Regions from separate parts of the Sporosarcina sp. FSL W7-1349 genome, predicted to be linked through region 3. Evidence: riboswitches for the same ligand, from Rfam matches in the RefSeq annotation. Region 3 holds a riboswitch; each other region holds the start of a gene.

The links. Region 3 has a riboswitch for S-adenosylmethionine ahead of MKY41_RS19600 (methionine ABC transporter ATP-binding protein). Riboswitches for the same ligand answer to the same signal wherever they lie in the genome.
Region 1: it holds a riboswitch for S-adenosylmethionine, as region 3 does, so the genes downstream of both, MKY41_RS00525 (methionine ABC transporter ATP-binding protein) here and MKY41_RS19600 (methionine ABC transporter ATP-binding protein) in region 3, are expected to answer to the same signal.
Region 2: it holds a riboswitch for S-adenosylmethionine, as region 3 does, so the genes downstream of both, metA (homoserine O-acetyltransferase MetA) here and MKY41_RS19600 (methionine ABC transporter ATP-binding protein) in region 3, are expected to answer to the same signal.

The regions. Positions count from the first base shown of each region.
Region 1 covers NZ_JBBOOK010000001.1:94,202-101,481, reverse strand. The annotation lists gene pepF (oligoendopeptidase F) at 1-577, shown strand, start outside; gene MKY41_RS00540 (MetQ/NlpA family ABC transporter substrate-binding protein) at 626-1,438, opposite strand; gene MKY41_RS00535 (MetQ/NlpA family ABC transporter substrate-binding protein) at 1,645-2,487, opposite strand; gene MKY41_RS00530 (methionine ABC transporter permease) at 2,504-3,172, opposite strand; gene MKY41_RS00525 (methionine ABC transporter ATP-binding protein) at 3,169-4,176, opposite strand; SAM riboswitch class I at 4,357-4,465, opposite strand; gene MKY41_RS00520 (pyridoxal phosphate-dependent aminotransferase) at 4,612-5,778, shown strand; gene MKY41_RS00515 (hypothetical protein) at 5,990-6,202, shown strand; gene MKY41_RS00510 (DUF2269 family protein) at 6,238-6,678, opposite strand; gene MKY41_RS00505 (ASCH domain-containing protein) at 6,688-7,023, opposite strand; gene ribH (6,7-dimethyl-8-ribityllumazine synthase) at 7,092-7,280, opposite strand, start outside.
Region 2 covers NZ_JBBOOK010000001.1:13,287-20,566, forward strand. The annotation lists gene MKY41_RS00070 (DUF3231 family protein) at 1-13, shown strand, start outside; gene MKY41_RS00075 (GNAT family N-acetyltransferase) at 111-905, shown strand; gene MKY41_RS00080 (thioredoxin family protein) at 974-1,291, shown strand; gene MKY41_RS00085 (gamma-glutamyl-gamma-aminobutyrate hydrolase family protein) at 1,310-2,029, shown strand; gene MKY41_RS00090 (hypothetical protein) at 2,166-2,312, shown strand; gene MKY41_RS00095 (DUF1273 domain-containing protein) at 2,327-2,944, opposite strand; RNA gene ssrS (6S RNA) at 3,068-3,262, opposite strand; gene MKY41_RS00105 (AbrB/MazE/SpoVT family DNA-binding domain-containing protein) at 3,315-3,584, opposite strand; SAM riboswitch class I at 3,790-3,896, shown strand; gene metA (homoserine O-acetyltransferase MetA) at 4,166-5,074, shown strand; gene MKY41_RS00115 (acyl-CoA dehydrogenase family protein) at 5,116-6,267, opposite strand; gene MKY41_RS00120 (hypothetical protein) at 6,383-7,090, shown strand; gene MKY41_RS00125 (DUF421 domain-containing protein) at 7,170-7,280, shown strand, end outside.
Region 3 covers NZ_JBBOOK010000003.1:222,090-229,369, reverse strand. The annotation lists gene sufD (Fe-S cluster assembly protein SufD) at 1-396, opposite strand, end outside; gene sufC (Fe-S cluster assembly ATPase SufC) at 415-1,194, opposite strand; gene MKY41_RS19615 (dicarboxylate/amino acid:cation symporter) at 1,443-2,663, opposite strand; gene MKY41_RS19610 (MetQ/NlpA family ABC transporter substrate-binding protein) at 2,874-3,764, opposite strand; gene MKY41_RS19605 (methionine ABC transporter permease) at 3,885-4,553, opposite strand; gene MKY41_RS19600 (methionine ABC transporter ATP-binding protein) at 4,546-5,571, opposite strand; SAM riboswitch class I at 5,679-5,786, opposite strand; gene MKY41_RS19595 (thioredoxin family protein) at 5,837-6,136, opposite strand; gene MKY41_RS19590 (toprim domain-containing protein) at 6,152-6,493, opposite strand; gene gcvH (glycine cleavage system protein GcvH) at 6,667-7,050, opposite strand; gene MKY41_RS19580 (arsenate reductase family protein) at 7,123-7,280, opposite strand, start outside.

The sequences.
Region 1 (7,280 bases), on a different contig from region 3:
ACTCTATTTCATCGAAGCGCCCTCCACTTTGAATGAAATGCTGATGGCCAACCATCTGCTGAAAAACTCCGATGATCCGAAATTCAAGAGATGGGTCATCTCGTCGATCGTATCCCGGACGTATTACCATAACTTTGTCACCCATTTGCTGGAGGCTGCCTATCAACGGAAAGTCTATGAGCGGGTCGATGAAGGGGGTAATGTCAACGCTACGATTTTGAATAATTTCAAACGCGGGGTGCTGGAAGAATTCTGGGGCGATGCTGTCATTATCAATGAAGGGGCCGAACTGACCTGGATGAGACAGCCGCATTACTATATGGGACTCTATCCGTACACGTACAGTGCTGGCCTGACGATTTCGACGCAAGTGTCCGAGCGCATCTTACAAGAAGGACAGCCAGCTGTGGACGATTGGCTGAACGTCTTGAAAGCAGGAGGGACGAAGACACCGGCCGAGCTTTCCCGGATGGCAGGAGTCGATATTACAACGGAGGAGCCATTGAAAAAGACAATTGCTTATATCGGCAGTCTGATCGATGAGTTGATTCAGCTGACTGAGCAGATCGAAGCATAATTAGAGATGAAAAAGCAGGGATGGAATTGGATTCCGTCCCTGCTTTTTTCACTCTTCCTTCTTCTCCACATAGTAGATCTCTTCCGGTTTCATCACATCAGCGAATTCCTTGGAATTGATAACTTCAACCAAATCTTTAGCGAATGGCTTGTCTTCATTTTCCGTTGCGACAACAAAGATGGTCTGAAATGAATCCGGAACCTCTTCCAGCGCTAACGCGTCCGTCGGAGCCAGGTCGATCGTCAACGCAGTAGCGATCGGAATCACCGACAATTCAGCACTTTGCAAAGCAGCGGGCAATTGTTTTTCCAAAATCGGTTGGATCCGTAGGTTTTTCGGATTTTCCACAATATCAGCCTCTGTCGCCACTGCTACGTCAACTGCAGGATTCAAGGTAATCAAATCAGCCTCCTGGAGCATATTCAAAGCTACCGGAAGATTTACCGGATCGTTCGGGACTGTAAGGATTGCCCCTTCTTCTATGTCATCCAATGTATCGTACACTTCGGAAAACAGGCCGATTGGCTCGGTTGGGACCGCAATCAATTCAGAAAGCGGGAGGTCCTGTTCTTGTTTAAGTTGTTCCAGATAGGCTTGATGTTGGAACAGATTCAAGTCGATTTCGCCTTCCAGCAAATCTCCATTCAACTCATCGATATCTTGGTATTCAAAAAAACTAACTTGGTAGCCCTTCTTTTCAAGCTCCGGGATAATCGCCCTTTTCAATAGGAAATTAAACGTCCCACCGGACGTGCCGATGAGCAACGTCTTGTCATCCCCCGCAGCGTTTTTACCGCTGCATGCGCCCAATAGCGCTACTAGCATAATCGCAATCAGTGATAATACGGTTCTTTTCATCATCTAGTCGCTCTCCTATTCTCGTCCACTCTTCCGTAAAAATATGGATAAAAATGGTGCACGTTATGTACAGTCCTCTAACATCCATGAGTCAGTATACTATATTTTCTCCATTTCCGATATGTTTGACCATAGAAAAACCATCCGCCTCCGATCAGGAAGGGGATGGTTTCCTTGTTGTTATGCAAGATGCGGGCTTTTAGGTCAGATTATTGCTGCATCCAAGCCGGTTTCCCGAATCCTTGGAAATCGGAGTCAATCACTTCTTCGAATTTATCCGATTCGATCACTTCGATGATGTCTTTGGCAAATTGCTTGTCTTGGTTTTCTGTTTTCACAGCGACCACGTTACGAAATTGGTCTGGCATTTCTTCCAATGCAAGCGCATCTAACAAGTTCATGTTAGCAGCTATCGCAAAGTTTCCTGGAACAGCTGCAAGATCGGCACTATCCACAGAACGTGGCAATTGTCCTGCCTCGAGTGGCTGGATGACCAAGTTTTTCGGGTTTTCGACGACATCTTTTTCAGATGCTTTCAACGGTTCGATATCCGGATTCATTTTGACAAGACCGTTCGCTTCCAGCACGATCAATGTTCTCGCCGCATTGACAGGGTCGTTAGGAATCGTGATGGAAGCCCCATCTTCGATTTCATCCAATGATTTGTATTTGTTTGAGTAAATGCCGAGTGGAGCAGTCGGGACGACAATCAAATCCGTCAAATCCATATTGTTTTCTTGAGCAAAGTTTTCCAGGTAGACGATATGCTGGAATAGGTTCGCATCGATATCGCCGCTGTTCAACGCATTGTTCGGCTGGATATAGTCACTGAATTCTGTAACTTCCACTTTATAGCCTTTTTCTTCAAGGCCCGGAATGATTGCTTTTTTCAACATATCACTATATGGACCTGCCGTAGCACCGAATGTCAATGTTTTGCTTTCTTCTGTTGCTGCTGAATCATCTGCATTTTCCGCTTTCTCTTTCCCGCCACAAGCAGCAAGAGCCGCTGCCAGCACAACGGCAAATAGAGTCAATAAAAACTTTTTCATCTTCTTCTCTCCCTAATTATCGTTTATCTATAGCTTTTGAAACCCGATCTCCCGTAAATTGGATCAACTGCACTAATATGATGAGTATGGCGACTGTTACGATCATGATGGAATCGTCATATCGGTAATACCCGAACCGGATCGCCAAGTCCCCGATCCCTCCTCCACCGACAAATCCCGCCATGGCGGAATAGGCAACGAGACTGATGACTGTCAACGTAATCCCTTGGACAATGCTCGACTTTGCTTCAGGCAAAAGAACATTCCGGATGATCATCCAAGGGGAAGCCCCCATAGCGATCGCTGCCTCGATGACCCCTTTGTCGATTTCCCGCATGGACGTTTCGACAATCCGTGCGAAAAACGGGATGGCCGCTGCCGAAAGGGAGACACTAGCCGCGCCCGGGCCGATGATTTTCCCGACAATCAATTGAGTTAATGGAATCAATGCCACGAGCAATATAATGAACGGGATTGACCGCACCATATTGACGACAAAACCGAAAGTGGAATTGATCAGCCGGTTTTCAAGGAATAAACCTTTGTCTGTGACGAAGAGCAGAACACCCAAAGGAAGCCCGATGATAACCGCGATGGCCAGCGAAATACCGATCATATAGAGCGTTTCGCCAAATGCTTTCGTAATATCGGGCATCATCTCGATGATATGTGGCACATCAATCATTTCTCCAGCACCTCCACGTTTGCCTCTTGTCCGACCATAAAGTCGATCGCTTTCTGGATTTCATTCGGTTCACCCTGCAACTCCATGAGGAAAGTGCCGAGCGGCATTTCTTGAATATACTCAATAGAGCCGTGCAGGAAGTTCCCTTTGACATGGAAATGTTGCATCGTATCGGAAATGACGCTCTTCACGGCGACGTCCCCTTTGAATTTCACCTTGACCAATGTCCCGGTGCATGTCTCCAAAATCGCTTGCGGCACGTCAAATGAAACCACACTGCTGATGAACTCTTTCGTCAACGGCTGTTTTGGATCGGAGAAAATGTCATACACTTGTCCTTCTTCGATCACTTTTCCGTCCTGCATAATCGCCATCCGATCGCAAATTTCCTTCACGACATTCATTTCATGAGTAATCAATACGATCGTGATGCCCAATTCCCGATTGATTTTTTTCAGCAACCGCAAAATCGATGTCGTCGTGTTCGGGTCCAGCGCAGATGTCGCTTCGTCGCAAAGCAATACGGATGGATTATTAGCGAGCGCTCGGGCAATGCCGACCCGCTGTTTCTGTCCGCCGCTTAGCTGAGCGGGATAGACGTCCCGTTTATCCGCCAAGCCGACCATCTCAAGCAATTCGGTGACCCGTGCCTCCACTTGGTTTCCCGGAGTTTTGGCCGCTTGCAGTGCAAAGGCAATATTTTCATAGACCGTCTTCTGGCTGATGAGGTAGAAATGCTGGAAGATCATTCCGATTTTTAGTCGGGCTTGCCGCAATTTCTTCCCTTTCAGCTTCACCAAGTTTACATCATTAACTAAAATGGTCCCTTTAGTCGGTTTTTCTAACAGATTCATGCAGCGGAGTAATGAGCTCTTTCCCGCTCCTGAATAACCGACGATGCCGAATATCTCGCCTGTATTGATGTCGAGGGAGACATCATCCACGCCTTTTACAATGCCAGCCTTCGTCCTATATTCTTTTGTCAGATTTTCAATCCGGATCATGTGGCTCTCCTCTTTCTGCAAATCAATTACGCCTTGGCGTAATTGTGTTCAGATTTTGAATCGAGGCTCGAAATCTGCGACATCCGCCGGAGGCTATATTATTATTCAACACTCGTTGAATAAAAATAAAAATAAAAAACTTCTTCCATTTCATCAACGAAAGAAGCACTGAACTATATCAGCTTATCTCTCAGAATGAAATTACACTCTGTAGGACTTGGCACCTTCCTTGATTGCAAGGGGTTGCTGGACGTCATCGGGCCTTTCCCTCGGTCGCTCTGGATAAGAGTTGTTATTTATTTAGAAACCCAAGGCTTATCATAAGCCCATTTTAAAAAAGAGTCAAGTTATTTTGACATTATTCTATGTGATTGCAGGCGGTCTCGTATTGTATGTATACTATTCAATAGAATGAATGAGAAAAGAGGAAAAAGAATGGCGATTTCAAATCGATTGAAAGCATTACCCCCGCATTTTTTTACCGAATTAATTGGGAAAGTCGAGGCAGCACAGGCGGAAGGCCGGGACGTTATTAATCTAGGCCGCGGCAACCCCGACCAGCCAACCCCTCCCCATATTGTCAAAGCGTTGCAGGAAGCGGCGGAAGATCCGGCGACTCACGGCTATTCCCCATTCCGGGGAACGAAGGAACTCCGTCAGGCGGCGGCCGACTTTTACAAGCGGGAGTTCGATGTGTCAGTCGACCCGGAAACCGAAGTGGCTGTCCTCGGGGGAACAAAAATCGGAGTGGTCGAATTACCGCTTGCCATCATGAATGAAGGGGAATTATTGCTCCTTCCCGACCCAGGCTACCCGGACTATCTGTCGGGTGTGAGCTTGGCGGGCATTCGCTATGAAACGATGCCGCTTCTCGAAAAAAACGGCTTCTTCCCGGATTTCAGCAACTTGTCCGACCGTCAAAAACAAGAAGCGAAATTGATGTATTTGAACTACCCGAGCAACCCGACAGGCGTGACTGCCACCCTCCCGTTTTTTGAGGAAACGGTCGCATTTGCCAAGGAACATGACATTTACGTGTTGAATGATTTTGCCTACGGTTCCATCGGGTTTGACGGAAAGAAACCGATCAGCTACCTGCAGGCAGAAGGAGCGAAAGACGTCGGCATCGAGATGCTTTCGCTATCCAAAATGTACAATATGGCAGGCTGGAGAGTCGGATTTGCAATTGGGAATGCGGAAATCGTGGAAGCGATCAACTTATTGCAAGATCATTTATTCACGAGCGTTTTCCCTGCCGTCCAACGGGCTGCTATCACAGCATTGACGGAAAGCCAGCAATGTGTAGACGATCTGGTGGCACTCTATGAAAGCCGACGAGATGTCCTCGTTGCAGAATGCCGGCGGATCGGATGGGATGTTACACCGCCGACAGGCTCGTTCTTCGGCTGGTTGCCGATTCCGGAAGGCTACACAAGTGAGCAATTCGCAGATCTTCTTCTTTCCAAAGCTGATGTCGCCGTCTCGCCGGGCAATGGGTTCGGGGAGCACGGAGAAGGCTATGTCCGTGTCGGTTTATTGGAAAGTGAAGACAGAATCAGGGAAGCCATATCCCGGATTGAGAAACTCGGTTTGTTTTCATAAGTGATCAAAGAGTATCCATTAGCATGTGCTTGTTTTCGGCAGGCCGGACAATTTCTATGAGTCCGGCTTGCTTTTTTCAATTGACCCCTTCCTCTTTCCCCAAACGATCGATCAACGTTTCCAATAGTTTATTCAGCGTGTCGATGGAATCTTCCTGTGCCCCATTCCCTTGTTTCAATTCATCAATTTGTTGCTGGAGTTGGTCTAATTTTTGCTGTTACTGAGCGTCGGCAAGCTTATCTTCGTTGAAGGCGACGACAGCGCCAATATCCTGCGACCCTTCATCCATCTGCATCCTGTTGTCGTAAAATGGTGGTTGTCGGAACAAACTAATCGCTCCTTATTCTGGCTCTCCCTTATCATTTTACTATATGTGAATGAAGGCAATCTGGGAACCCAAGCGAAAGAGGCCGCCCTTTCATAAGGACAGCCTCTTTCTGCTTTTCTCACATATGTATTTCACCAAAGCATCGGCTTTTGCACCATTAGCCAAAGCATAAGGAGCAGCAGGCCAATGTACATCCAAGAAGTCGATCTAAGCCGATTCAAGACCTGTTGCTTATCGGTCGATTGTTGGAAATTTTTCAGGACACTTGTGAACCCCTTCGCCAAGAATACGACGGATACCAACATGATCGCCCATGTCAGCAGAATCCAGGATGAATACCAAGGCCATGGACCGATGATCAGTAAAACAACACCAGTGAAGACTAAAACATGACCTGCATGCATGACCATCCGGATGGTCGCTTGAATCACCGAGAGATAAGCGGATTCCACCTTTCGCTCGGCGCCGCGCAATCGCCGGATGATCGGCAGCAGGACGAATAATGGGCCGATGGACAAAACGGCACTGAACACATGCAAATAAACAAAGAGATTATAGATGCCAAACTTCATGACCTAGCGTCATTTCTGCACTGGGCTATACTCATGTACCCATACAGACATTGTCGGAAACCAAGGCATTTTTTCATGAATCGCCAACATCGCCTGCTTGTACTCTTCCACTGTCGAATACCCTTCCGTCTTCGCATCTTCATCTGTCAATTCACCCAACGTCTGGGAATAAAGCTTGTCGATCTTGAATTCATTTCCATTCAACACCATGATTTCTCCCGGGTAGGCATAGACCCCATTCCGCCGGGTCGCCGTCTTTTCCCCATTGATCACTTTTTCAACATCTTCAGGAATGGTGACGAGCCTTTCAATAGAGCAAGTTTTCTCAGGATAATTGTTAGTCATCTGTGTTCCCCCACTTTCAATTGATTGCCCATCCCATTATATCGGTATTCGGACTAATAATCGAGGGCTTACATCTCTTGTAACAGATTCGCCATTTCAATTGCGGAAGCCGCAGCATCCCAGCCTTTATTTCCGGCTTTCGTCCCCGCCCGTTCGATCGCCTGTTCAATCGTGTCGGTCGTCAGTACGCCGAAAATGACCGGGATCCCTTCCTGCAAGGAAATGGCCGCCACGCCTTTCGCAACTTCATTGCAAAC
Region 2 (7,280 bases), on a different contig from region 3:
ACCAGCCTCCTGAATAAATACCGAAAAAATGCGAAAAGGAAATGCCTGAAAACCAGGCAAGTTTCTTTTCGCATTTTTTTGCTGTAAAATCGAGGAAAGGGGGATGGTCCATGATCCGAAAATTAACGGAAGCCGATCGGAGAAACGCATTGCAATTCGTATCGGAACGACCGGCGGAAAATTTATTCATCATCGGGGATATCGAGGTGTATGGATTCGACAACCCGATTCAGATGTTATGGGGCGAATTCGCAAAAAGTGGGCGGTTGCGCGCTATCCTGTTGAAATTCATTGATAATTATATTGTCTACGCGCCAGATGAGTTCAATGCGGAAGGGTTTGCAAAAATCATGAACGAAGACCATGATTTCAAATTTCTCTCCGGCATCGAATCGATCATCCGCCAAGTCGAGCCATATTTGGATAAACAACCGGCCGATCCGCGGATTCTCCATTATGCAAAATGCGAGCAGGCAGACCGGCTGCAAAAGGTTCCGTCTCACATTGAAGTGAAACGAGCGGTCCCGGACGATGCGGAACGGATTGTGGAGCAATTGCGAGGGGTTCCCGAATTTGCATCCAGCACATTCGACGTCGAACGGAATAGGGAAACGCTGCACAACGGCAGTGGACGGACCTGGTACATCGAGAAAGACGGACAAATCATCAGCTCGGCTTCCAGTACAGCCGAAAATAGCCAATCGGCCATGATAGTCGGGGTAGGGACTCTCCCGGAACATCAAAAGCGAGGGCTCGCCTCCTACTGCATGTCGGTACTGTGCAAAGAATTGCTGGACGAGAGCAAAATGCTTTGTTTATTTTATGATAATCCGGATGCGGGAACCATTTACAAGCGGATCGGCTTTGTCGATATCGGAAAATGGGGCATGTGGAGTTTTAATTGAATTCTGTCTAAGAATGAAAAAACTAGATATTACGCCAAAGCGTAAATACAAATTGGAGGAATTGGGAAATGAAGAAACTGGAATCAATCGAACAATTCAATACCTTGAAAAATGATGGAAGGACGATTTTCATGTTTTCCGCAGACTGGTGTCCGGATTGCCGGGTGATCGAGCCCATTTTACCGGGAATCGAAGCGGACTATCCGGAATATACATTTATATATGTGGACCGTGATGATTACATTGACTTATGCCAAGAAATGGACATTTTCGGGATTCCAAGCTTCGTCGCATATCAGAATGGCGAGGAAACCGGACGTTTTGTCAGCAAAGACCGGAAGTCGAAAGAGGAAATCGAGAACTTCATCAACGGACTGGACCAGTAAGGTTTAGGGAGGCGTGGCATGAAACCAGTCATCGGATTGACATCGAATATGAACGTCGATGGAAAACATGAAATCGATCCCGAGTACATGGCTGCCATTTTGCTGGCGGGAGGGCTGCCGTTCATCATCCCAGCCGACGTAGAACAAGAGGCGGAGCAGGCGGCTTCCTTGCTGGACGGTTTGGTGCTGACAGGAGGGAAGGATATCGATCCCCAGTGCTACGGGGAGGAACCGCATCCGAAGCTTGGGGAAGTGTCACCGGCACGTGATCGGATGGAAATCGCCTTAGTAGGGCAAATGAAAGCGGCGGATAAACCAATTTTGGGTATATGCCGTGGTATCCAATTGCTGAATGTCGCGTTTGGAGGGGATTTATTTCAGGATGTGGAAGGTCAGATGGATCGTCCCGTCTTGCAACATGCCCAAAGAGCCCCGAGATCTCATCCTTCTCATACAGTGAAACTGGAAAGTGGGAGTGTTCTGGAAGAAATCGTTGGGGAACCTCTTCTCCAAGTGAATTCCTTTCATCATCAGTCTGTAAAAAGAGTGGCGGCGTCGCTTCGCATTTCCGCGTTCTCAAACGACGGGATTGTGGAAGCGATCGAGGGCCGGGAAGGGAACTTCCTCCTTGGGGTCCAATGGCATCCGGAGCGTCTTGCCGTGGCGGGAGATGCCCCATCCTTGCGCATCTTCAACAGTTTCATTCAAGCGTGCGCGAAAAGACGAGACAAAAGCTGAGCGATCCGAAGCTCGGCTTTTTATTATGGAATGAAAGATCTGATTTACAATCAAACTGTCGAACAGTGCAAGCAATCCAATCTTTTCGCATAAAAGCACCGGAAGAGAACAGTCTAACAGAGTGGAGGTGATACGAATGACTGCGAATAAAAACAACAAGAACCAAAAAGACCGGGAAGAATACGGATATGGCTATGACCGAAGCGTGGACGACCTCCAAGTGATCGGGCAGAACAATGCAGCCAAAAAAGAGAATAAGAATAAGATCAATCCAAAGAAATGAACAAAAACCAAGCTTCACGACATGTCAAAATCGGAAGCTTGGTACATATCCTGCAACTGTTCCTCTTCCGCGACGACCTGCAAATCATCCGCCGTAATCGAGAGTACTACATAACCGGTTTTCTCCGCGAACTGATCCGCCATCCGCTTGACAAATTTTGGCGATCCCTCATTCTCCTCGTCATACACAAGCAGCATCCCATCTGAATTCCTCAAGAAAAACTTATCTTTCTCAATGAATTGCCACGGCGCTTCATATGGTTTATTGGTGAGTGGTTTATAAAAATCGGCTTGGGCGACGATGGAATGATATTTCTCCTGTTTCGTCTCGTTCCAGTTCTTCTCTTGCTCCAAAAAAGGCGGCATGACGGCGAGATGCAAATCGGGGTATTCCTCTTGCAAATCCAGAACGACCTCCGCCGCCCATGTCTCGACGCCCAATTGTCCGCTGATGAGCACCCATTCCAGTCCCTCATCCAATAAAGAAGTCAGCCGTTTCTCAATCGCTTTCTTCACAAAGCGGATGCCGGGGTGTTTTTCATCGAAAATACCGAGTTCATGTTGTTTATAGCCTGTTATGACTAGCCGTTTCAATGGCAGCCTCCTCTTATTACCTATTTTCTTATATTTCATCAAAAGGTAGTGATATTTGGAAACAATTTTATCCCCGTTTTAACCCCAATCCTCTTGTAAATACAAAAAAACACCGCCCAATTTGGACGGCGCTTGCTTATAAACATTGATATAATAAGCTTTAGAAAAGCCGCCTTTGCCGTATCGTTAATCATGAAAGTTTTAAACCACCACTCCTCAAAGTGGGTGTTCGCAAGAACGTTCCTGTTTGTCCCGATTGCCTAAGAAATCGGGCCTGCCATTCCAGTTCTTATATAAAACTCCCTTTTACAGCTTAAAGGTTAAAACTTAATGTGTATACGAACAATGCAGCTTGTATATTGATTATATACGAGCAGTGGATTGTTTTCAATAGAAAATAATTCCACGATTATTGATTCTGTGCAATTTCGTCCAGAAGAATCTGGGCGCCTTTCGGACTCAAGTACATGCCGTTGGAATACATCTTGTTTTCCGGAGTCACTTCACCTGTTACAGCACAGGCTTCACTGATTGTGTATTTGCGTAATAGGATCATATCCTCATCCACAAAAATCTCCATCGGAGTCCCTGTACCTAGTTGCAACGTATTTCGTAATTCTTTTGGAATGACGATGCGGCCCAACTGGTCTACCTTTCTCACAATACCTAAACTTCGCATATAGTTGAATTCTCCTTTACTTCTATTTTTTATATAACTTATCTTCATTGTACTGGAAAATAAAAAAAACGCCAGAAATAAGAAAAAGTCCTATAACAGAAATTATCGGGTATCAAGCAGAAGATTCTAAACTCAGAGAAAAGGACGTTTACTTTCCAGTTTTTAATAGTATAATTAAGGATAGCCTAAACAATACAATCAAATATTCTTATCAAGAGAAGCTGAGGGACCTGGCCCGATGACGCTTCAGCAACCTCCACTCCGTGAGAAAGGTGCTACTTCCATCAAGATTGAATTCTTGAGAGATAAGAACAGAGCGAATGACAAAACCCTCTTTTCTTATCATATAGAAAAGAGGGTTTTCTGTATTTGATTTTAACTAATGTCAGCTGGCTGATTTCAGTTAAGGGCCTCCGGCGTATGTCAAAGATTTTGAAATGAGTTAAGGTTGGCAACTAAAGGACTCGACGTCCAGTTTCTAAATTGCCGTAAAGAACGCAGAAATGAAGGCCAATCAAAATTTGGACGTATTTACACCGAGGCGTAATTGAGTAGATATTATGAAAAGGGAGAGATGGGTTATGCCGATTAATATTCCGAAACACTTGCCGGCAGGCGAATTACTGAAAGAAGAAAAAATCTTTGTCATGGACGAGGACCGGGCCGTTTCACAAGATATTCGTCCGTTGAATATTATAATCTTGAACTTGATGCCGGAAAAGGAGAAGACCGAATTACAGCTCCTACGGCTGTTGGGAAATACGCCGTTGCAGGTGAATATTACGTTCATGACGATGGCTACACATGAATCGAAGAATACGAGCAAATTCCATTTAGACGCCTTCTATCAAACATTCGATGAAGTAAAAAACCGCCGTTTTGACGGAATGATCATCACGGGTGCCCCTATCGAACATTTGGAATTCGAAGATGTGAATTATTGGGAAGAATTGAAAACGATCATGGACTGGTCGAAGGACAATGTCACTTCCGTGCTCCATATCTGTTGGGGGGCCCAAGCCGCGTTATACCATCATTACGGCATTAATAAGCATGAGCTTCCTCATAAGTGCTCCGGGGTCTACGATCATACGTTGACCGATCCTACGATCAATCTGGCCCGCGGATTCAATGATGAATTCAAAGCACCGCATTCCCGTTATACGGAAGTGGCTCTGGAAGATATCGAAAACGATCCACGTTTAATCCTATTGGCCAAATCGGACGATGCAGGAGCCTTTATTATCATTTCCAAAGATGAAAAGCATATTATGATTACCGGCCACCTGGAATACGACGCCACGACGTTGGCTGAAGAGTACGAGCGTGATTTGCAAAAAGGCATCGATATTGCACTGCCTGAAAACTATTTCCCGAACGACGATGTGAATGCAAGCCCGGTCAACTCCTGGCGCTCCCATACACATCTTTTGTTTTCCAATTGGCTGAACTACTATGTTTACCAACAAACCCCTTACGAATGGAATTAAGGGCTGTCCCTCGCCGATCTGTCGATTGGCGAGGCGTTTTTTCATTTACTTAAGAACTTTTGAATCGCCTGTTGAGCGAGTTTCGTCTTTTCCATGTCTTCCATCGGTGGATTATAAAGACCTGCCCGTACGTTCAAATAATACCGGTGCATCGGATTGGATTCGGATAATGCGCGGGATCCGACAATGCGCATCGCCTTGTCCACGACTTGGATCGCTGCGTTGGTGACGGCCACTTTCGTAACACTGAGCGCCTCGTCGAAATGGGAACGGTCCTTTGCCTGTTCATAGCGCTCAATCGTACCGTAAAGAAGATGGCGTGCCGTTGCCAGTTCCAGCTCCATTTCGCCGATTAGCTGCTTGATGTTCGGTGCTTCGGCAATCGGCTTGCCTAAGGACGTCGGGACATAGGAAGTGGCAAATTCCAACGCATGCGATCTGGCAGCTGTTGCTATCCCGATATAACATGAGGGAATATGGAGTAGCCATCCTTTGTTTTCCGGCTTCTTCAATGAGTTACGCTGAAGGATGTTGGACACCGGCACCTTCACATTGTCTAATACCAGGTTATGGCTAGCCGTGCCGCGCATCGCCAGCATATCCCATGTCTCTTTGATCGACACGCCAGGAGCATGGCGAGGAATGATGATCAGATCCACCTCGTCGTTTTCGTTGGTCGCTGTCACAAGGAAGTAATCGAGAACGGGGGAGACCGAAGTGTAAGTCTTCTCCCCATGGACAATCAATTCATCTCCAGCTGCTTTGACAGTCGTGGTCGGCAGTGCGCCGCGCAACGGGCTCCCAGCATTGTTTTCGGAAGCTGCCGTATTGATGAGCGCTCCTTTTCCAATCTCCTTCAAGAGCCAATCTGCGGCTTCCTCGTCCCAATGCCGATTTTCGACGTATTGCAGAATGATCCCATTATGCCAACCGATCGACAGACCAGTCGATCCGCTGCCTTCTGAAATCGCTTCTTGGGCTAAAATATATTCATACAAGCCCAATCCTTGGCCGCCGTACTCTTTTGGCAAAGTTAGCCGATGATAATCGATTTTCTTCAAATCTTGGAAGTCCTCATAGGGGAAAGAACCGAGCGCATCCAATTGTGGTTCTCTTTCTTTAAAACGAGGTTTCAGTTCATTGATCTTATGTAAAAGCTTTTTCTGCTTCTCCGTTTTGATGAATGTTTCCATTTCTATACACTCCTCATGACCTTCTCTTTTTATAATACCACTAAACTTATAGGATTTGATTTCAAGTAGCTAAATTCTTTACAAGGCATAAGATAAGTAAGAAAGGGAGGGTCATATGGGCTTATATATGAACACCGATCATCATTCCGCCATCTATCGGAATAACGGAAGCATGGAAGGGCTGAATCAGGACTCGTTCAAAAAGGATTTCCTCACTGATTGGAAGGAAGAACAGCAGTCGATATTCAGGCAACAGCGCTCCGCATTGGAAAATGTGCTTCGTCAGCAAAGACGGATGCAAGCGATTCAGCATCAACTGATAGAGGAACAGTCATTTGCCAAGCGGCATCAGGAGGAGCAAGACGAGGCAATGAGGGAAGAGATGCTTGGGCTTTTCAATAAAATCAAGCTAGAACATATTCGCTTGCAGGCAGAATTCCAGCAATCCATAGAGCAGCAATGGTTCCCAATCTGGAAAGCAGTAGAAGAAATGAAAGAACGATTGGATCATCTGGAACAACTGAATAAGGAATTGGTAAACCGGTTAGGGGAGCAAACGGAAGCCCAGCATCGGATGGTGGAGTGGAAAGCGGATTATGAGAGTGCACAACAAGAAGTGATGCAACGGTTGGACAACCAAGAAGGCCTCATTGATAAAATCATGAGGAGATTGGATCATTTGCGATCCATCTTTTTCGAAAGAACCCACTTTCTTGCAGAAAAAATAGAAGCCGGCTCACCGTCCTCCAAACAGTTAGCTCAAGGCAGCGAACGTTCCTTGACGTTATACAAAAAGAACGATATCCAAGACGATCAGGAGTAAAGGGAGCCATCTTATAGCATGTATACCTCGCCCCGTTTAGTGAGACACTTCGGATAGCTAGCTGGAGGTGCATGCAGAGATGGAGGATATGTTGAAGCTGGATTTTTGGGAAATGATCATTCGAACGACATTGACATTTATCGTGTTGCTGATCCTTGCCCGGTTTATGGGGAAGAAGCAGATTTCCCAA
Region 3 (7,280 bases):
ATATTTTTTCACAAGCTCGCCATGTTCGCGGGATGCTGTGAAAATATCCGTTAGGATGACGCCTTTTGCTTGTAAGTCCTCACTTAAGGAAACAAATGCAGGCGTATTATTATGTTGGATATAGATATTTTTCTGCTGTTCTTCATCGATTAGAGCCTTTGCTTCTTCCGGTAGATCAGCAAGTGTATGATAAACCGTATCTTCGGTCGCATGGACCGGAAATTCGGTGAAATTCCATTTATCGATTTTCGTTTTGTCTGGCTTTGGCAATGGAAGCTGTTCCACTTTCGCCAAAGCGTCTGCGCGGAAATCCGCCATCCAATCTGCTTCATTCATCTTCGCGGAATAGGAGCGGACATCCTGTTCGGTCAATGCCAACTTTGTTTCAACCGTCATTTTATCTCGTCTCCTCCTTTATGCTTCTTGCCCGACTGTCTCGTCTTCGATGCCAAGTTCTTCTTTGATCCAATCGTATCCTTGCGCTTCCAGTTTCTGCGCCAATTCGGCACCGCCGGATTTCACGACTTTCCCTTGCATCATGACGTGAACATGATCCGGAGTAATATAGTTCAGGAGACGTTGATAGTGAGTGATCATCAAGCAGCCGAACCCTTCGCCGCGCATTTCATTGATGCCTTTGGAAACGATTTTCAAAGCATCGATATCCAAACCCGAGTCAATTTCATCAAGAATGGCGAATTTCGGTTTCAACATCATCAATTGAAGAATTTCGTTCCGTTTCTTCTCTCCGCCCGAGAAACCTTCGTTCAGGTAACGCGTTGCCATATCTTCATCCATTTCAAGCAGTTCCATTTTGCTATCCAATTCGCGGATGAATTTCATAAGAGAAATCTCATCGCCTTCTTCGCGTTTTGCGTTGATAGCAGAACGAAGGAAATCAGCATTCGTTACTCCCGTGATTTCACTTGGGTATTGCATTGCAAGGAAAAGACCCGCATTTGCACGCTCGTCCACTTCCATCTCCAATACGTCTTCGCCGTCAAGTGTCACACTTCCGGAAGTCACTTCGTATTTCGGGTGTCCCATAATTGCTTGGGCTAAAGTGGATTTCCCTGTACCGTTCGGACCCATTATTGCATGGATCTCATTTGTATTGATCGTCAAGTTGACGCCTTTCAAGATTTCCTTGCCTTCAATTTCGACATGAAGATCTTTGATTTCTAAAGTTGCCATTCCAATACCTCCAATATGATCAAGTTGAACGAATACTCATTCCAAATTAGTATCATTCTAATCTTACCGTATAAACCCTTCTCATGCAAATCATTGAGAATTCCATTATTTTGACGGCATCTTTAATTCAAGCCATACGTAATGGGGAGATGATCCTATTATTTTATTTTCATTTATACTAGCCTTATTGAGAATCAAAATCAGTAAAAAAATGCCGACGGATCCAGCGTCGGCATGGTGAAGCTTTCTTATTGGGCTTCCATCGTTTTCGGTTCTTCGACGGATGCCTCGACTGCTGGGCTGAATTTATCGACAATAATCGCCAAAGCCCCGTCCCCAGTCACGTTGGTCGCGGTCCCAAAACTATCTTGCGCCATATAGAGTGCAATCATGAGAGCGATCATCGTCGGGTCGAAATGGAGCATCGATGCAAGCAGTCCAGTGGCAGCCACGACGGCTCCTCCCGGAACGCCCGGAGCTGCAATCATCGTGACGCCAAGCATGAGAATGAATGGCAAGTACGCATTGAATGTCACGGGCATATTATTCATCAGCATGACACCGATCGAACAGGAGACCAAGGTAATTGTGCTTCCCGATAAATGGATCGTTGCGAATAAAGGGATCGTGAAGTCAGTGACACGTTCCGACGCGCCTGTTTTACGGGCTTGCCGCAATGTGACAGGAATGGTGGCAGCGGATGATTGGGTACCGATTGCCGTCAAATAGGCCGGCACCATTGTTTTCATTAAAAAGAACGGATTGCGCTTGGAAAGTGAACCCGCAACCGTGTATTGGATCGTCAGCATAACCAAATGAAGTACGATGATCATGGCAAAAACGAACGCAAAAACGGATAACACCTTCGCGACTTCTCCGCTATACGTCATATTCAAAAAGATGCCGAAAATATGCACAGGCAGCAAGGGGATGATGACGTACGAAATCACTTTTTCAATCAAGACATTCAGTTCTTCAAACACCGCTAGCAAGGAAACACTTTTGATTGAGGCCATTCCGATTCCAAATAAGAAGGCTAAAATAAGAGCGGACATGACTCCCATGATTGGCTCCATTTCCAACTCAAAGAACGCAGTCGCAGCAGCCTTCCCTGCCTCTTCAACGACAGAAGCACCTGTACTATGGATAACGTTCGGCAAGATGAACGTTGCCGTGAAAAAAGCAAGGATTCCCGCGAAAATGGTGGATAGATAAGCAAACACAGTGGCAAGACCAAGCAGCTTCCCGGATCCTTTTCCGAGCTTCGCAATCCCCGGCGCGATGAAACCGATGATGATCAAGGGCACGACGAAATTAAGAAAACCGCCGAAAATCATATTGAATGTTGCAAACAGGCGTGTAAAGTTCGTTGCGAGCCCTTCATGTATTGTCGGAAGGAGGAGTCCCAATCCTACGGCCAACCCGATGGCAATCAGAATCCTCCCGATCAGACCAATTTTCCACTTCACTATATGTCCTCCTCAAATGTACAGTTGTATTATTTCATGAGCAAAATTACCTTAACACAACTTTATGGGCTTGGGAATAGTGTAAAAAACATTTGTATTTTTCAATCTTCACTTTTAACAAACAGCGAATGGAATGTCTAGTGGAGGAGGATTAGCCAATACAAAAAACTGTCTCGACACCGGGTTACCGGGTCGAGACAGCCAAGATGATTATGATTCTACTGGAACGACTGAGCCCTTCCACTCCTCAAGGATGAAATCTTGAATCTCTTTTGATTTCAATACCTCTACCAACGTTTTGATCGCATCTTTATTTTCATCACCTTCACGGACAGTGATGATGTTGACATAAGGGGAGTCAGTTTCTTCAAGTGCGATTGCATCTTCCAATGGATTTAAGCCTGCGTCAATTGCATAGTTTGAGTTGATGAGCAGTGCATCGCCTTCGTCATTTTTATACAGTTGAGGCATAAGAGCCGGTTCATAATTCGGATCGAATTGAAGATTTTTTGGGTTCTCCACGATATCATCCAATTCCGCTTTTACTTTCTCCACGTCGTCCTTCAATTTGATAAGACCTTTCTCTTCCAGCATAGCAAGCACACGACCGTGGTCAGCGACGGAGTTACTGATCAAGATAGTTGCGCCGTCTGGCAATTCTTCAAGGCTTTTATATTTTTTTGAATAAACGCCGATCGGTTCGATATGGATGGCGCCTGCATTGACAAATTCATAGCCAAAGTCAGCCATTTGACCTTCCATATACGGGATATGTTGAAAATAGTTCGCATCCAAAGCTTTTGCCTCTAAATCTTTGTTCGGCAATACATAATCTTGATAGGTTTCAATTTCCAGCTCAATGCCCTTTTCCTCTAATAACGGTTTGGCCTCTTCCAGAATAATCGCATGTGGTGTATTGGAAGCACCTACGACAAGCTTAGTCGCTTCTTCTTGTGTGTTATCTTCAGCTTTTTCTCCAACATCTGTTGTTTCTCCAGCATCCGTTGTATCTTGGCCACTCGTCCCCGCATCTTTCGTTCCGCAAGCGGCAAGAGATAGGACAAGTATCGCAAATAAGATCCCAGCTATTAACTTCTTCATCTACTTCATTCTCCTTTATTGTTTAGAATTTATGGTGAACAGGGGACCCGTTACAAACTGCCGACACTCAATCCGACTGTCTACAAGCTGTAACAAGGTTGCCTGTTGTTCCCTAACGTATTACCGTTTGTCCAACTGCTTGACGATCATGTCTCCAATGATTTGGATAATGAAGACGATGATCAATATTAATATGGTCGCCACCAACGTAACATCATTCCGGCCACGTTGAAAACCATCTAGATAGGCAAGGTTTCCAAGCCCTCCCGCTCCGATGATTCCCGCCATGGCGGTATATCCGACAAGCGCGATAGCGGTCACCGTAATACCTGAGACTAGTGCTGGCATGGATTCCGGCAGTAGCACTTTAAAGATGATCGTCCTTGTTTTTGCACCCATCGACTTGGCAGCTTCAATGACGCCTTTATCGATTTCCTGTAAGGCGATCAACACCATTCTGCCATAAAACGGTGCGGCCCCGATGATCAAAGCCGGCAACGCTGCATTCGGCCCACGCATCGTGCCGACGAGTAAAGTAGTAAATGGGATTAGCAATATGATCAGGATGATGAAGGGAATCGAGCGGAATATATTAACGAATGCGCCCGTCACGACGTTGACTGCTCTATTTTTCCATAGCTGCCCAGGACTTGATAAAAACAGCAACACGCCGAGCGCAATCCCGAAAACAAATGTGAAAAACGTTGAAATGGCTGACATATACATAGTCTCCATAGTCGCTTCCCACATTTTGTCCCATTTCACATTTGGAAACATTTCTTCAATCATTGCCGATCACCTCCGTCTGAACACCTTGCTCATGAAGATAGTGAATCGCCTCGGCAATCGGCTTCTTCTCACCAACAAACTGGAGGATCAGTGTCCCATAAGCTCCGCCTCGCGTCGTAGAAATATTGCCTTGCACAATATTGACTTCAATCGGAAACTTTCGGATGAGACTGGCGAGGACCGGCTGTTCCGTCCGTTCTCCAACGAAGACCAGTTTAATCAGTTCACCAGCTGGAATCTCTTTCTTCATATGACGTAAAGCTTGCTTTGCATCGGCCGGCTCCGTTAGTTGGGAAACGAAACGTTTGGTGATTTCAGCCTGCGGCGACTGGAAAACATCCAGGACGTTCCCCATCTCAACAATCTTCCCTGATTCCATGACAGCCACCCGATGGCAAATTTTCCGAATGACGTGCATTTCATGAGTAATCAGGACAATCGTCAGCCCTAACCGCTCATTAATGCTCGTTAACAGATCCAAAATGGAATCTGTCGTTTCCGGATCGAGAGCAGATGTCGCTTCATCACATAGGAGCACCTCAGGATCATTGGCAAGTGCACGGGCTATACCGACACGCTGTTTTTGACCACCTGATAATTCGGAGGGATAGGCATTTTCCCGACCTGTCAACCCTACCAGATCAATCAGTTCCTTCACTTTCCGTTCGCGATCCCCTTTTCGGACCCCTGCGATTTCAAGCGGGAACGCTATATTCTCTTTAACCGTCCGAGACCAGAGCAAGTTGAAATGTTGGAAAATCATACTTACCTTTTGCCGTGCCTCTCTCAACTCTTTGCCTTGAATTGCCGACATTTCCCGACCGCCTATGAAGACATTCCCACTGGTCGGCATCTCGAGGCCGTTCAGCAGACGGATCATGGTACTTTTCCCGGCTCCACTATAGCCGATGATACCGAAAATTTCTCCATCCGCAATTTCAAGCGACACGGAATCCACCGCTCGAATACGAGTTGAACCGGTGCCAAACTCTTTATTGACATCTGATAACCGAATCATCTTTTCACCTCTACAAAATCTATGACATCCGCTGAATAAAGAAAAAAACCTTCCCGCAGACGGCAGAAAGGCTTGACGTTTTCATTAGGAATGAATGTCCATCCGATCTCTCATCTTTCAAAGCGCGTTCGCTTTGCGTGATTTGGCACCATTTCACTTGCGTGACGGTTGCCGGGCTTCATAGGGCACTATCCCTCCACCACTCATAATAAGAGTAAACTATTCAAATGATAAATCAAAATTTAACATATGAACGCTCCAACTGTCAACTGATTTTCTCAAGAAGATATGGAACCGAATGGAAAGCATAGATCTTATGTTCAAGCCGGCCATCCTTCTGAATCAAAAGACAGGGAACACTTTCGATTTCATAGGCCAGTGCCAGAGACTGTTCGTAATTCAAATCTGCTTTGCCTATTGGTAAATCCGGTTTCATGGCTGTGACCACTTCCATCATCTTGCTGGCAACGGCACAGGTGCCACACATCGGCGTATATAAATAATAGACAGCCATTCGTGACTTCTCCATATGCATTTCCCATTGTTCTCGAGTCCAACTTTCCAATTGTTCCTCATTCCTTCAAAATAAAAATTCCGGGTGGATTTTAAAATCTGCACCAAGTAAAATCGTGGCTAATATCTTATAAGGGGTTTTCTCGACTTCCTTATATATTTTGTCGGTATATAAATGGATGAATTCAGGATACTCGCGTTTGAATAACGCTCGGATTTTCTCGCCCGATTCGTCCGCATCCAAAAATACAAAGACCTCGTATTCTTCGTAAGGTTCCACTAATTCTTCCAGTCGATACGTGCTGACCGTGCCGTTTGTACAAATGATCTGGACAGGCTCTGCCAAGACTTTCAAAAGGCGCTTTCGATCCGACCCGCCCTCGACGATGATGATTTTCATCTCTTCCATAGCACACATTCCCCCTGCCGGATTCGTACTATTTCAACGGATGCTTTCAATCAAGTTAGTTTCGGCGTATTGGCACCAGCTTATCACTTATGGAAGTAAAAGATCCGCTCTTTTACCGCTTTAACTGAAAATAAAGTCAAAGACGCCGACACGAGGGCGGCGTCATCTACTAATTATTCACCAACAGTCATTTCTTCGTACGCTTCTGCAGTCATCAGCGCATCCAACTGGGACGGGTCAGAAGCTTCCACGACGATCATCCATGCGCCTTCATATGGCGATTCATTCACCAATTCCGGGCTATCTTCCAATTCTTCGTTCACTTCCACAACTTTCCCGCTGATCGGCGCGTAAAGTTCGGAAACCGTCTTTACGGATTCCACACTGCCGAACGGCTCGTCCGCTTTCACTTCGTCTCCCACGGATGGAAGCTCGACGAAGACGATATCGCCTAGTTCAGATTGCGCGAAGTGTGTAATTCCGATACGGTATTTACCGCCTTCATCTTTTACCCACTCATGTTCTTCAGAATAACGCAAATCCTTCGGTGTGCTCATTTCTAACCCCTCCACAATAGATTCATTCCATTTAATTTTGACATACTCCTTGTATAAAGACAAGAAATGAAATTAGCTTCCCCAGACGTCCTGAAACTGCTCTTCCTTGAACCCCACCGTAGCTTTTTCAGCACTCGCGATGATCGGTCGCTTGATCAACATGCCATCGGATGCCAGCAAGCTGATCTTCTCGTCATCGCTCATCGTCGGCAACTTCTCTTTCAAGTTCA